4 regions of the Limnobaculum zhutongyuii genome follow, and region 1 is predicted to be linked to each of the others. Evidence: predicted binding sites of a transcription regulator. Region 1 holds the regulator's gene; each other region holds the start of a gene.
The links. Region 1 encodes CRP, which controls carbon source genes, mostly activating them, when cyclic AMP is high. Its sites were predicted from a motif close to ATGTGANNNNNNTCACAT; they were not measured.

Region 2: the regulator CRP is predicted to act here: its motif matches at 1,300-1,317, upstream of EKN56_RS04590 (arabinose ABC transporter substrate-binding protein).
Region 3: the regulator CRP is predicted to act here: its motif matches at 2,511-2,528, upstream of serA (phosphoglycerate dehydrogenase).
Region 4: the regulator CRP is predicted to act here: its motif matches at 2,015-2,032, upstream of EKN56_RS11690 (YfcZ/YiiS family protein).

The regions. Positions count from the first base shown of each region.
Region 1 covers NZ_CP034752.1:4,166,029-4,169,698, forward strand. Annotated here, with positions in the region: gene EKN56_RS18665 (hydrolase) at 17-997, shown strand; gene EKN56_RS18670 (YheU family protein) at 994-1,242, shown strand; gene EKN56_RS18675 (phosphoribulokinase) at 1,327-2,196, shown strand; gene crp (cAMP-activated global transcriptional regulator CRP) at 2,493-3,125, shown strand; gene EKN56_RS18685 (YccS/YhfK family putative transporter) at 3,196-3,670, shown strand, end outside.
Region 2 covers NZ_CP034752.1:1,102,047-1,105,716, reverse strand. Annotated here, with positions in the region: gene EKN56_RS04595 (ribulokinase) at 1-1,180, opposite strand, end outside; gene EKN56_RS04590 (arabinose ABC transporter substrate-binding protein) at 1,581-2,561, shown strand; gene araG (L-arabinose ABC transporter ATP-binding protein AraG) at 2,712-3,670, shown strand, end outside.
Region 3 covers NZ_CP034752.1:735,337-739,006, reverse strand. Annotated here, with positions in the region: gene zapA (cell division protein ZapA) at 1-110, shown strand, start outside; RNA gene ssrS (6S RNA) at 215-398, shown strand; gene EKN56_RS02835 (5-formyltetrahydrofolate cyclo-ligase) at 436-1,023, shown strand; gene serA (phosphoglycerate dehydrogenase) at 1,092-2,324, opposite strand; gene rpiA (ribose-5-phosphate isomerase RpiA) at 2,616-3,275, opposite strand; gene EKN56_RS02820 (LysR family transcriptional regulator ArgP) at 3,425-3,670, shown strand, end outside.
Region 4 covers NZ_CP034752.1:2,606,288-2,609,957, reverse strand. Annotated here, with positions in the region: gene EKN56_RS11700 (hypothetical protein) at 1-323, shown strand, start outside; gene fadL (long-chain fatty acid transporter FadL) at 378-1,673, opposite strand; gene EKN56_RS11690 (YfcZ/YiiS family protein) at 2,088-2,381, shown strand; gene sixA (phosphohistidine phosphatase SixA) at 2,461-2,940, shown strand; gene EKN56_RS11680 (low molecular weight protein tyrosine phosphatase family protein) at 3,038-3,361, opposite strand; gene EKN56_RS11675 (hypothetical protein) at 3,369-3,581, opposite strand.

The DNA.
Region 1 (3,670 bases):
TGAAAATAATTTTGTTATGGATGCACAATTTCGACCCATACCGGGCACCGCTAACCCACACATACAAACTCTGCTGCCGCGAATTATTCGCAGAAAGATCAGTCTGGATCCGGTATGGCAGCGTCTGGAACTTCCGGACGGCGATTTTATCGATGTTGCCTGGAGTGAAGATCCTTATCAGGCCAAACATAAGCCTCGTCTGGTATTGTTTCACGGTTTAGAAGGCAACTTTTACAGCCCTTATGCCCATGGTTTACTGGCGGTTTGCCGTCAAAACGGCTGGCTGGGGGTGGTTATGCATTTTCGCGGCTGTAGCGGTGAACCTAACCGTAGCCCTCGCGCTTATCATTCCGGTGAAACCAGCGATACGCGCTTTTTCCTCAACTGGATACAGAATACGCTGGGAGAAGCCCCTACCGCAGCCGTCGGCTACTCGCTGGGTGGCAATATGCTGGGCTGCTATCTGGCTGAAGAAGGCGATCGCGTGCCTCTGCAAGCGGCGGTGATTGTCTCTGCTCCGCTGATGCTCGATCCTTGTTCCCGTCGTCTGGAACAAGGCTTATCGAAAGTCTATCATCGCTATCTACTTGGCCTGCTAAAACAGAGTACTAAACGTAAACTTATCCGTTACCCCGACATTATGCCGCTGCCCGATTTATCGCTGAAAAATATTCGTTCGATCCGTCAGTTTGATGATGCCCTTACTGCACCATTGCATGGATTTAAAGACGCTACCGATTATTATCAAAAGTGCAGTGCCCTGCCGGTTTTACATCAGGTACGTATTCCTCTGCTGATTATTCATGCCAAAGACGATCCCTTTATGGCACCCGATGTGATCCCTGCGAAAAACAGCCTGCCCGAAAATATTGAATATCAGTTAACGGAACATGGCGGTCATGTTGGCTTTGTCAGTGGCACATGGAAAAAACCGCAAATGTGGCTGGAACATCGCATTCCTGAATGGTTAACCGGCTATCTGGAGAACAACAAATGATGATTCCGTGGCAGCAACTGGCGCCCGAAACGCTGGAGAGTATTATTGAATCCTTTGTTCTGCGTGAAGGTACCGATTACGGAGAGCACGAAAGATCGTTACAGCAGAAAGTGGATGACGTTAAACGTCAGCTAAAAAGTGGTCAGGTAATATTGGTTTGGTCAGAGCTGCATGAAACCATCAATATTATGCCCAAAGATCGGTTCAGTGATGATATGGAAGAGCAGCCTTATCCGGAGTATTGATTCATCTGAATAAAATTTTATGACAGCCCTGCACCAATCCGACTATGCTCTGGTAATAACAACGAAAACTAAGGAATCAGGTTAATGTCAGCAAAACATCCGATCATTGCAGTAACTGGTTCCAGCGGAGCCGGTACTACTACCACCAGTCTGGCCTTCAGAAAAATCTTTCAGCAGCTAAATTTAAGCGCTGCACGCATTGATGGTGATGCATACCATCGTTATACGCGTCCGGAGATGGATGCGGAAATTCGTAAAGCCAGAGAGCAAGGGCGCCACATCAGTTATTTTGGTCCCGAGGCGAACGACTTCGCTCTGCTGGAAAACAGTTTTATTGAATATGGAAAAACCGGAAACGGACGCACACGTAAGTACTTGCATACTTATGATGAAGCGGTTCCCTATAATCAAACACCCGGTACTTTTACCCCCTGGCAACCGCTGCCTGAAACCACCGACCTGCTATTTTATGAAGGTCTGCATGGCGGCATCGTCACCGCAAAACATAATGTTGCCCGGCATGTCGATTTGCTGGTTGGAGTCGTTCCTATCGTTAACCTGGAGTGGATACAAAAGCTGATCCGCGACACCGTGGAACGAGAACACTCCCGGGAAGCGGTACTGGATTCTGTTGTGCGTTCAATGGACGACTACATCAATTACATCACCCCACAGTTTTCCCGGACGCATATCAACTTCCAACGCGTCCCCACCGTTGATACCTCTGACCCGTTTTCTGCGAAAAGTATTCCAACTATGGACGAAAGTCTGGTCGTTATTCACTTCAGGGGGCTGACAGGAATTGATTTTCCCTATTTACTGGTCATGTTACAGGGATCGTTTATCTCCCAAACAAACACTTTAGTGATTCCAGGAGGGAAGTTGGGGCTGGCTATGGAGTTAATTATCACACCATTAATACAACAATTATTAGAAGGCAGAATATTAGAATAGGGAAATGAGGATAAAACAGGCGAATAACCCGAATCAGCGCCGCTTAACCCTCATTTTAGTAAGACAACACGAGACTCTTGGCTCAACCTGTGTTAAAACCATAGTGTGGGTATAACAGATAAATTAGAGTTTGCTCAGGCTGATGCAATACTAACCCACAAACACCTCTATATTCTTTTTTACATCAGCTATAATAGCGCTCACCTGGCAAGTTATATGCTTCGGGGCGGGTAAGATTTTCGGCAAGCTTCTCGCTTTGCTGTGTTAGGCAGTGACTACAAAGAGGATAACAACAAATGGTTCTCGGCAAACCGCAAACAGACCCTACTCTCGAATGGTTTTTATCTCATTGTCATATTCATAAATATCCATCCAAGAGCACACTTATTCACCAAGGTGAAAAAGCAGAAACTCTTTACTATATTGTAAAGGGTGCCGTAGCCGTTCTGATTAAGGATGAAGAAGGTAAAGAGATGATCCTCTCCTATCTCAATCAGGGGGATTTCATCGGAGAACTTGGCCTGTTTGAAGAAGGTCAGGAGCGCAGTGCCTGGGTCAGGGCAAAAACAGCATGTGAAGTTGCTGAAATTTCCTATAAGAAGTTTCGCCAGCTGATTCAAGTTAACCCAGATATTTTAATGCGTTTATCTGCTCAGATGGCCAGCCGCTTACAGGTTACCTCTGAGAAAGTAGGAAGCCTTGCCTTCCTTGATGTTACGGGCCGTATCGCACAGACATTACTCAACCTGGCTAAACAGCCGGATGCAATGACTCATCCAGACGGAATGCAAATTAAGATCACCCGTCAGGAAATTGGTCAAATTGTTGGATGTTCCCGTGAAACGGTAGGACGTATTTTAAAAATGCTGGAAGATCAAAACCTGATCTCCGCTCATGGAAAGACTATCGTTGTCTACGGGACTCGTTAAATAATAAAGAGAAGCGGATAGGTTTACGGCCTCCAAATGCCATATCCGCTTTCTTTTCCCGGGGAGGCCTATGTGGCGACGAGTCATTTATCATCCAGAAGTCAATTATGCTCTGCGCCAAACTTTAGTTCTCTGTTTGCCTGTCTTGCTGTTTTGGCTACTCGACGATCTGGCAACCGGCTTTTTACTCTCCCTTGTTCCTGCCTGCTGCAGTATTGGTGGTCTCGACACTCCCCATAAACACTTTTTCAAACGGCTGGCTATTGGTGGCTCACTGTTTGTTATTAGCAGTGTATTGTTACAGTTTCTGCTGCTGTGGTCAGTTCCGCTGCCGTTCTGCATGCTTATTCTGACCCTCCTGTTTGGTGTAACGGCGGAAATCAGTCCGCTTTATGGACGATTAATGCCTGCGGCATTAGTGACCGCCATTTTTACGCTCAGTATGGCGGGGAATTTACCTATCTGGCGAGTAGCCATATTATTTGCCATTGGCACGTTCTGGTATGGTTTATTTATCCACCTGTGGTTTCGGCTCTGGCAAGAAC
Region 2 (3,670 bases), 1.6 Mb from region 1:
GCTTTTCCAGTGAGGTTTGTTGAGCCCAGGCTTCCGTTAAAGCAGGTAATAAATTAGATTCGATTTGCTTCAGTGCTGGCGCTAATTCAGGGTTCTGCGCTGCGGCATGATTCAGCGGCCAAGACAGCAAGCGGCTAAACCAGGCATACATATCACCGAAGGCGGACTGTCCGGCCTCCATACCAATAAGGCCCGGAATCACGCTACCATCGACCTGACCACAAATGCCTGCAACGGCACGGTCACCCACCAGTTGGTAATCTGCCAGCAGGATGTCGCAGGTAGAAGTGCCAATCACTTTCACCAACGTATAGGGTTGAGCACCCGCTCCCACGGCGCCCATATGGCAGTCAAACTCACCACCAGAGATCATGACATTTTCTGGCAAGCCTAAACGTGCAGCCCATTCTTTAGTGATCTGCCCTACCGGTTTCTCAGCGGTGTGAGTTTCAGTAAACATGGGATAAGTCAGGTCATTAACCAGAATAGGATCTAATGCCTGTAAAAAATCACGCGGCGGCAAACCATTCCAGTCCATATGCCACAATGCTTTATGACCCGCAGCACAACGGCTACGCTTAAGATTAGTTGGCGCCTGAGTACCGCTTAATAACGCGGGAACCCAGTCGCACAGTTCAACCCAGGAAGTTGCAGCGTTACGTACAGCGGCATCCGCACGGGAAACATGCAAGATTTTGGCCCAGAACCATTCAGATGAATAAACACCACCAATATAGCGCGTATAGTCATCAAACTTACCGCTATGGCACAGGCGGTTAATCTCTTCGGCTTCTTCAATAGAGGTGTGGTCTTTCCATAACACGAACATCGCATTCGGGTTATCGGCAAACTCAGGACGCAGGGCTAATACTCGTCCCTCATTATCAATGGGAGCTGGCGTTGAACCGGTAGTATCGACACCAATACCCACGATAGTTTTACGCTGCTCTGGTGTCAGCATGGCAACCACGGCTTTAATCGCCTGTTCCATCGACTCAATATAATCCTGAGGATGGTGGCGGAACTGATTATCAGATGGTTTACAAAATAGTCCCTGCTTCCAGCGCGGATAATAGACGACTTCGGTTGCAATCTCGGAGCCTTCTATGCAGTCAACAGCCAAAGCGCGAACAGAGTCACTACCGAAGTCAAGCCCAAGAGCAATAGCGCCTTTTGACATAAAAACCTCATATACGAATTAATGGTGATTTTTGTTTGGGGATACCATAAAAAAATCCCATCAAATCGGCGAGGATGCATTAGCTAGAAATATGCACAATCTTGCTTTCTTAAGATGGAGTGTGATCTACCTCAAAATCAAAATACATCACTTTTCCACTGAATATATGAACGATCTTGCTGTAATTCTCAATTGTGATGGCGCTCTAAAAAATCATATCGAATAAACGTTAAAACTTACGCCACTTTGTTATGGATTATATATGAACAGGCTTAAAAATGGCGTCAGTAAGCGTGTTAAATAAAAATCCGTTGTTATAACAATAGTAGATCTCGCTGAGTCAATATCATAAATACAGCCAATTAGGCTATATAGACCAAGTACAGGAGAGATAGAACATATGCATAAATTTACTAAGGCCCTTGCTGTTGTAGGATTGTCGGCGATTATGTCACATTCAGCTATCGCTGAAACGATGAAGCTCGGCTTTCTGGTTAAACAACCTGAAGAACCTTGGTTCCAAACCGAGTGGGCATTTGCGGATAAAGCAGGTAAAGATCTCGGTTTTGACGTAATTAAAATTGCGGTTCCGGACGGCGAAAAAACCCTGAACGCTATTGATAGCCTGGCGGCTAACGGAGCGAAAGGTTTTGTTATTTGTACCCCGGATCCAAAATTAGGGCCGGCAATTATTGCTAAAGCCAAAAGCTACAACCTGAAGGTTATTACCGTTGATGACCAGTTCGTTAACGCTAAGGGTAAACCGATGGATACGGTTCCTCTGGTCATGATGGCCGCCACAAAAATTGGTGAGCGTCAGGGCGAAGAGTTATGGAAAGAGATGACCAAACGTAAGTGGAACATCGCTGAAACCGGCGTAATGGCGATTACCTCTAACGAACTGGATACCGCTCGTCGCCGTACCTCTGGCTCTATGGATGCGCTGAAAGCTGCTGGTTTCCCTGAGAAACAAATTTATCAGGTACCGAGCAAATCAAACGATATCCCGGGCTCCTTTGATGCAGCTAACTCCATGTTAGTACAACATCCGGAAGTGAAAAACTGGCTAATCGTTGGCTTTAACGACAACACCATTCTGGGTGGCGTACGTGCAACAGAAGGTCAGAATTTCAAACCTGAAAACGTTATCGGTATTGGTATCAACGGTGTGGATGCGGTAAACGAGCTGTCAAAAGCTAACGCTACCGGCTTCTACGGTTCACTGTTACCAAGCCCGGACGTACACGGCTATAAGAGTATTGAAATGCTCTACAACTGGGAAACCAAAGGTGTTGAGCCAGCTAAATTCACTGAAGTTACCGATGTAGTACTGCTTACTCGCGAAAACTTCAAAGTTGAGCTGCAAAAGAAAGGACTGTAATTGTCCATTGGGCAGATGGTTAACCATCTGCCCACTTTATACGACACCGTATTATCGAAAAATATACTTATTCCGTCAGTCGCTTCTTTTGGGCCGTTTACAATTAAAAGCCCCCTGCGGATAAGTGGTACGAGCATTAAGGAACTTATTATGCCTACGCTGCAATCACCTTATCTCGAGTTTTGTCAAATCAGTAAAACGTTTCCAGGCGTAAAAGCACTGCAAAACATTAGCTTTGACTGTCATCCAGGTCAGGTTCATGCGCTGATGGGAGAGAATGGAGCTGGAAAATCAACGCTGCTTAAAATACTCAGCGGCAACTATATCCCAACTACGGGTGAAATTAAGGTTAAGGGGCAACCGGTAAAATTCAATAACACCATGGATGCCCTGAATTCCGGTATTGCCATTATTTATCAGGAACTACATTTGATTCCTGAAATGACCGTCGCTGAAAACATCTATTTAGGGCAATTGCCAACCAAAGGCGGCGTGGTCAATAAAAAAATCCTCAACTATGAGGCACGTATTCAACTGGAGCATTTGGGGCTGGATATCGACCCAAATACGCCACTGAAGTATCTCTCCATCGGCCAATGGCAAATGGTGGAAATAGCCAAGGCACTGGCGCGTAACGCCAAGATCATTGCCTTTGATGAGCCAACCAGCTCACTGTCTGCCAGAGAGATCGAACAGCTATTCCGTGTTATTCGCGAGCTCCGTGCTGAAGGTCGGGTCATTCTGTATGTATCCCACCGTATGGAAGAGATCTTTGCCCTTAGCGATGCCATTACCGTCTTTAAAGATGGCTGTTATATGAAAACCTTCACCGACATTCCTAACCTGACCCATGACGAACTGGTTCAAACCATGGTTGGACGTGATATTGGTGACATCTATGGCTATAGCCCTCGTCCTTTAGGGGATGTGCGCTTTGAACTGAAAAATGTTAAAGCGCCGGGCGTTAAGCACCCCATTAGTTTTCAGGTACGTCAGGGTGAAATTGTCGGTTTATTCGGTCTGGTCGGTGCTGGCCGCAGTGAATTATTAAAATCACTCTTTGGCGCTACTCGCATTACCGGTGGTAGCGTCGAGCTGGATGGCAAAAC
Region 3 (3,670 bases), 1.2 Mb from region 1:
ATTATGCTAAAAATATGGAAGAGCGAATCCGCACCTTACAGCATACAATTGAACAAGCTTTAGTCGAACAGAACCTGATATCGAAACGTCAGGGTGCAAAATTTGAATAAAACCCATATACTCTTTTATAAATGTTGTTATAGTTAATGTGTGGTTGGTCGAACAGATTAACTAACCAAGAATCATAGAAAACGTCATGTACGGTTTCTGAAAAAATTCTCTGAGGTGTGCGTTATCGGGCCAGTCCCCTGAGCCGATATTTCAAACCAACAGAATGTGGATTCCTACAATTTGTGTGCATGCCCGGTCCGTCCGGGAAGCCTGATAACTGTAAATTCATGTTCACCTTGAACCAAGGGTTCAAGGGTTACAGCCCGGGACGGCACCTCGGAGTCCTATCTTCTCTGTTCATCCTTTGATATAAGCGTATCCGGTATGACCTTTGAGATTTCCGCTCGTCAGGTACTCAGAAAAAAAGTACGCCAACTGCGCAACAGCTTAACCCCGGACCAACAACACTCAGCCGCTCAGATACTGTGCCAAAAGCTGTGCGATCATCCTAAAATTAAATCAGCTCAGCACATCTCCCTGTTTCTCTCTTTTGACGGTGAAATCGATACCCGCCCATTGATTCAGGCGCTCTGGCAACAAAAGAAATCGCTTTACCTGCCGGTTCTACATCCTTTTAGCCCAGGTCATTTGCTGTTTTTACACTACACGCCAGAAACGCCAATGATTTCACACCCTTTTGGCATTCAGGAGCCGCGGCTTAACGTTCAGTCGGTTTTACCCGTGTCACAGTTGGATGTCATTATTACGCCGTTGGTTGCTTTTGATGCACAGGGAAATCGTTTGGGAATGGGTGGGGGTTACTATGACCGAACGTTGAAAAACTGGCGTAATCATGGTTTCTGGCCCATCGGAATTGCCCACGACTGCCAACAGGTCGAGGCTTTATCTTGTGAGGACTGGGATATTTCTCTACCGGAAATTATCACTCCTTCTCGCGACTGGCGTTGGTAAAAATCATCTCAGGCAAAACGGCAAAATAAAGGCGGCTAATCAGCCGCCTTATTCACAATCAATCCCGATTAGAACAACAGTCTTGCACGAATGGTGCCCTGAATCGATTTCATGTGCTCCAATGCTTCATCTGAACGATCGGTTTCCACATCGATAACCACATAACCAATATCATTATTGGTTTGCAGGAACTGAGCTGCAATGTTGATACCCTCTTCCGCAAAGATATGGTTAATCTGATTCAGAACCCCTGGGCGGTTTTCATGAATATGCAGTAAGCGGCTGACATTTTCACTTGGTGCCGGCAGGGAAACTTCCGGGAAGTTAACCGCAGAAAGCGTTGAGCCGTTATCAGAATATTTTGCCAGTTTGCCAGCCACTTCATTACCAATGTTGGCTTGTGCTTCCTGAGTCGAACCACCGATATGCGGTGTAATCAACACATTATCAAAAGCAGTTAATGGCGATTCAAACGGATCCTGATTGGTTGCCGGTTCGGTTGGGAATACGTCCAGAGCGGCCCCTGCGATATGATTACTTTCCAATGCGCTACACAATGCCGGAATATCTACTACCGTACCGCGTGAAGCGTTGATCAGCACAGACCCAGGCTTCATCAGCGCCAGCTCTTTATGTCCCATCATATTCTTAGTACTGGCGGTTTCCGGTACGTGTAACGTCACCACATCGCTCATATTTAGCAGATCGGATAAGTGGCGTACCTGAGTAGCATTTCCCAACGGTAGTTTGTTCTCGATATCGTAGAACATCACGTTCATACCGATAGATTCTGCCAGAATACCCAGTTGGGTTCCGATATGGCCGTAACCGATGATCCCCAGGTTTTTACCCCGGGCTTCAAAACAGCCGACCGCCAGCTTGCACCACTCACCGCGGTGAGCTTTGGCGTTAGCTTCAGGAATACGGCGCAGTAACAATAGGATTTCCCCTAACACCATCTCTGCAACGGAACGAGTATTGGAGAATGGTGCGTTAAACACAGGGATACCACGTTTAGCGGCTGCATGCAGATCCACCTGATTGGTACCAATACAGAAACAACCAATGGCTACCAGCTTCTCTGCGGCGGCCAGAATGTCTGCACTTAAGTGGGTGCGGGAACGAATACCAACAAAATGCGCATCACGAATAGCGACTTTCAGCTCTTCATCATCCAGTGCACCTTTATGGTATTCAATGTTGGTATAACCCGCTGCACGCAGGTTATCCACCGTACTTTGATGAACACCTTCCACCAGGAGAAACTTAATTCTCTCTTTTTCTAACGATACTTTTACCATCTGCTGAACCTTGCCCTAGTGATTATTATATAGACCCTGTCTAACCAACATATCAAAAATAGAAGTTACGGCAATACAATCGATTGCTTATATATCAGTAGAAGGCGTAAGTGAATGTTTTAATTTAGGTGGTTTATTCTGCCGCTGATAGAGAAGAGCAGCGTCTTAACGTTAAGATAATGCTAAGTGTGATATATATCACCAAATTAATATTTTTTTAATTATATGTAATAATTTTTGAACATTTCCCCGAATTTTATAGGGTTATATAAAATTCGGGGAATCACATCATTACGACTCAATAACTTTTACACCATCAGCGGTACCAATCAACGCCACATCGGCGCCGCGGTTCGCAAACAATCCTACGGTTACTACACCAGCGATACTATTTATCTTATTTTCCATCGCCACGGCATCCATAATTTTCAGGTTATGCACATCCAGAATGATGTTTCCATTATCGGTAACCACACCCTGACGGTACTCCGGCATTCCTCCCAGTTTTACCAGCTCTCTGGCAACATAGGCTCTGGCCATAGGGATCACTTCTACCGGCAGAGGAAAAGCCCCCAGAATATCGACCTGTTTAGAACTGTCGGCAATACAGATAAATTTGCGGGAAATCGCTGCAATGATCTTTTCTCTGGTCAGCGCTGCCCCGCCACCCTTGATCATTTGCATATGGCCGTTAATTTCATCGGCGCCATCAACATAGATATCCAGTGAATCCACTTCGTTGCAGTCAAAAATCTGGATTCCTAACTTCTTCAGTTTTGCCGTGGAGTCGTTGGAGCTGGAAACAGCCCCTTCTATTTGATCTTTTATTGAACCTAACGCATCAATAAAATGCGCAGCAGTTGAGCCAGTTCCTACGCCTACAATGGTTCCCGGACGCACATATTTCAGTGCCGCCCAGCCTACTGCCTTTTTCAGTTCATCTTGAGTCATGGTGAAATCTACCTAAGCTGTCAAAAATGTGATTATTATAGAGTAACCCACGAGACGAAACAGTTAAACCTGTCAGAAACATACGATAATCTAAAAAGTATGGCATAGTGATAGAGAGACGGTCTGATTAAAACGGAGAATACTTAGGAATGAAACGCCCAGATTATCGCGTACTTCAGGCGCTGGATGCGGTTATCCGTGAGCGCGGGTTTGAACGTGCAGCGCAAAAATTATGTATTACACAATCAGCCGTATCTCAACGCATTAAACAGCTTGAATACCTGTATGGTCAGCCACTGCTGATCCGTACCGTTCCCCCACGTCCTACCGAACAAGGGCAAAAGTTACTGGCTCTCTTACATCAGGTAGAATTACTGGAAGATGAATGGCTAAGC
Region 4 (3,670 bases), 1.6 Mb from region 1:
TGGGGTTATGTTTTACTGGTTCAGCTTTAGCAGGCTGTGCTGAAGATGAAAATGCACGTTGTTCCTATTACAAAGCCGGGGAATTAAAGAGCCAAAGTAGCTGCAAGATAACAACCTGTGCTGCAACAGAGGTCTATTTTTTAAGTCAGTGGGAGTGGAGTAATGGTAACTCTGTTGATATACACATGGATCCGGAAACGAAAAAAGTGACATTAAATGATAAACCGACCTACAGTTTACCCCAAGAACTCTCTGGCAAAATGACCTGTTTTGGTGTGGTGGACAGTGATGAGCTGATGTGCACTGACTCCGGTAATTTCTAAGTAAAAAAAACGCCACTCGTTGCAGAGTGGCGTCAGATATAAAACGGCAGTAAATCAGAAGGTATAGTTCAGGTTGATACCGTACAGCCATGCCTTTCCTTCTGAACGGAAAGTATAGGTTGGGCTATTCGCTGAGTTGTTCAGTTTCTCTTCAATCTTCACTTTCTGTCCATGCATATAGGATACGCCAAGGTCAACTGAAGCATCTTTGGTGAAGTTGTAGGTTGATCCCAGGCTTAACCATAAGCGGTCCTGGTCCGGAATAGAAATGGAACGGGTGTCAGCGGGCACTGCGCTATCGTCAAACGCAATACCGGCACGCCATGTCCAGGTATCATCATGGTAGTAAGTGGTACCTAACGCGATACGATAAGCATCACGGAAGTTTTCTTTCTTATAGAACAATGTTTGCCCTTCAGAACCGGTACCTTTTAACTCTTTAAACTCACTCCAACTGGTATAGCTCAAGCCGTAATGCATAGCCCATTTAGGTGCGACTTTGTGGTATCCGGCGAGTTCCCAGACCTCTGGCAGAGACAGCGTCAAATCACCGTTAACGGTTTGACCATTGGTTCCCCATGGCATTCCGGTAGCGGCTTGCATCGCGTTATATTTGGATGGCAGTTCACTGCTGTAATCGCCGCTAAAGTCGATGTCTACCTGTGAACGGTAGCTCAGGCCAATACGGTTTTCTTTATCGATTTCGTATAGCAGACCCGCGTTCCAGCCATAACCCCACTCGTCGCCTTTCATATGAACGACTTCGGTATCTCTTGGCATACCGTTGCTATTCTCACCGGCATGACGGTTGATTTCTGCTTCCGCGTAGATCGCATTAAAACCTGCGCCAAAGCTAAAATATTCATTGATACGGTAAGCGGCACTGAAATTAAGATTGCCGGTTTTTAATGAGGTTTTACCAGCCAAAGGACCTGCAGCATAATCATCAGAGAATTGGGTAGAAAGGCCATAGTTACTGGTTAAAGAACCACCAACCGCCCAACTATCATTAATTGGATAGATAAAATGAAGGTTAGGAACCCATTCGTTTGGCGTAATGTCACTTACGGACATATCTGAACCAGATGGGGAAGTACCGTCAATTTTTACCGTAGGCTGGACGTAAATGGCGCCACCAGAAAATGTAGGGCGGTCAAACATCGTCATTGATGCAGGGTTACGGCTACCTGATGCTGCATTATCAGCAATCGCACCTTCACCGGAAAACGCACGACCTAACCCTGAAGCAGAAGATTCCTGAAGCTGGAAACCTGAAGCGTAAAGATTAGAAGATACTGCCGCTATAACAATTGCCAATGCCGACTTTCTTAAAATATTTTTGTGGTGCATACCAAAATCTCAAAAGTGATAAAAACTATTACGGATTGTAATAATTGAGGCGGCATTGTAGGGAGTAAGATGTTGGCTACAGATTAGACCAGTTGGGCCGAATGACAGAGGTTAAGGGGCATTAGGGCTTAATACTTTATTTAAAAGTAAATACTTTTTACATACCGGATTGGTTACATTTGAAGCGTATCAAAGTGAAAAATCATAAAGGTAATAATAATCATATTGTTATAACTCAATTTTGTGTGGGAAGGTTGATTATTGTACGAATAATTAGTCGGGTAATAACAAAGTCCATGCGTAAATCGGGCAGGAAGAGTAGTATAGGAAAGATTATTGAATTTTGAGCTAGATCTCATTCAGGTTTTAAATAAAACGACTATTCAGCCGTTTTATTCACAGGAGAAGAGTACGATGTCTGATTCATTAAAATGTAATGCACAAGAAACCGCTGCTTGTTGTTGCGTTGATGTTGGTACCGTGATGGACAACACGGATTGCACTGCGTCTTACCAAAATGTATTTACCAATCGTGGCGAAGCAGAGTTAATGCTGAAGATGCTGACAGAAAAAGCACGAGCAACAGAATCTGAGCCTTGCATGATTGAAAGCCGTTTGACTGATGTCGCGGGTGGAGTAGAACTGAGCGTAGACTTTACATTCTCGTGCCAGGCTGAAACTATGATTTTCCAACTGGGCCTGCGTTAATCGCCACCAGTTTTTGTACAGTTTAGAATAATGCTAACGCCGGAATACCGGCGTTAGCCATAAATGAACGGAGCAAAACATGCAGGTGTTCATTATGCGGCATGGTGAAGCCAGTTATCATGCTGACAGCGATCCGGCTCGCAACTTAACAGAGCGCGGATGTAAGGAAACGGCTCAAATGACGCGCTGGCTACGGCAAAAAATTGCTGAGATTGACTGGGTGCTAGTCAGTCCTTATGTTCGGGCACAGCAAACGTTAGACGTAGTCAAACACGAATTTCCTCTGTCATCTTCCTCTACCATCGAAACGTTTTCAGCCCTGACGCCGGGTGGCGATGCTATGTTATCTGCTGATTATTTGATGACGCTGGCACAGGATGGAGTGAATTCTGTATTGGTGGTTTCTCATTTACCGTTGGTGGGCTATCTGGTCTCTGAACTTTGTGGTGGTATATACCCACCTATGTTTAGCACTTCAGCCGTAGCAGCGATTACGCTGGATGCTGAAACCGGCAGAGGTTCTCTTGACTGGCAGCAAACGCCGGGGTCATTGAGTTAATTGTGGAATCGCTTTTAAATTCACTTTAGTGGATATTCCGGCCATAAACGCAAACATGTATCAATATGCATGGTTCCAGGCCGGAAAGAACAACAATTTAAAGCCCCAGCCGATGCGCGACCACTTCCTCCAGCAAACGCACTAACTCCGGATCCATATACTTGTAGTCGTCGGGAATATCCAACACGTGAATGGTTTTATGCTCTATCAAGCGCTGATATTCCGCCACAATACGGTTCTTATGTTTTTGCTCCATCACGCAAATAACATCAGCCCACTGTAACAATGCAGGGGTTAATGGCTTGCGGGCATTGCGGCTGGTTCCGGCTGATTTAACCGAGAGTTCAGGGTGGCGACGCCACACCTGTTCTGCGGTAGGGCTTCGCCACTGGTTACGACTACAGATAAATAGCACATTCATACAGCAGTCAGACCTCTTCCATGGCTTTTAGCGTTCGTTGACTATTGGGTATTCTGGGATACTCGATACCTAGCTGCACCGATCTTGCCAGCTTGTCTCGACGGGTGTAGAGCATTTTCCAGTTTTTTTCTCCACGATAGTCGTCTTTTGCCCGACCACCCTGGTGTTTTTTACGTTTATTTTGTGAGAGCCGCCAGGCCCGGTTTCGGATGTTATCCATATTTGATGCCTCATCAGATTAATCGTGGTTCAGCAGCCGCGATAATACAGAGAGGTTGGGACGGGTTAGCGTCCGGCTTTATGATACCG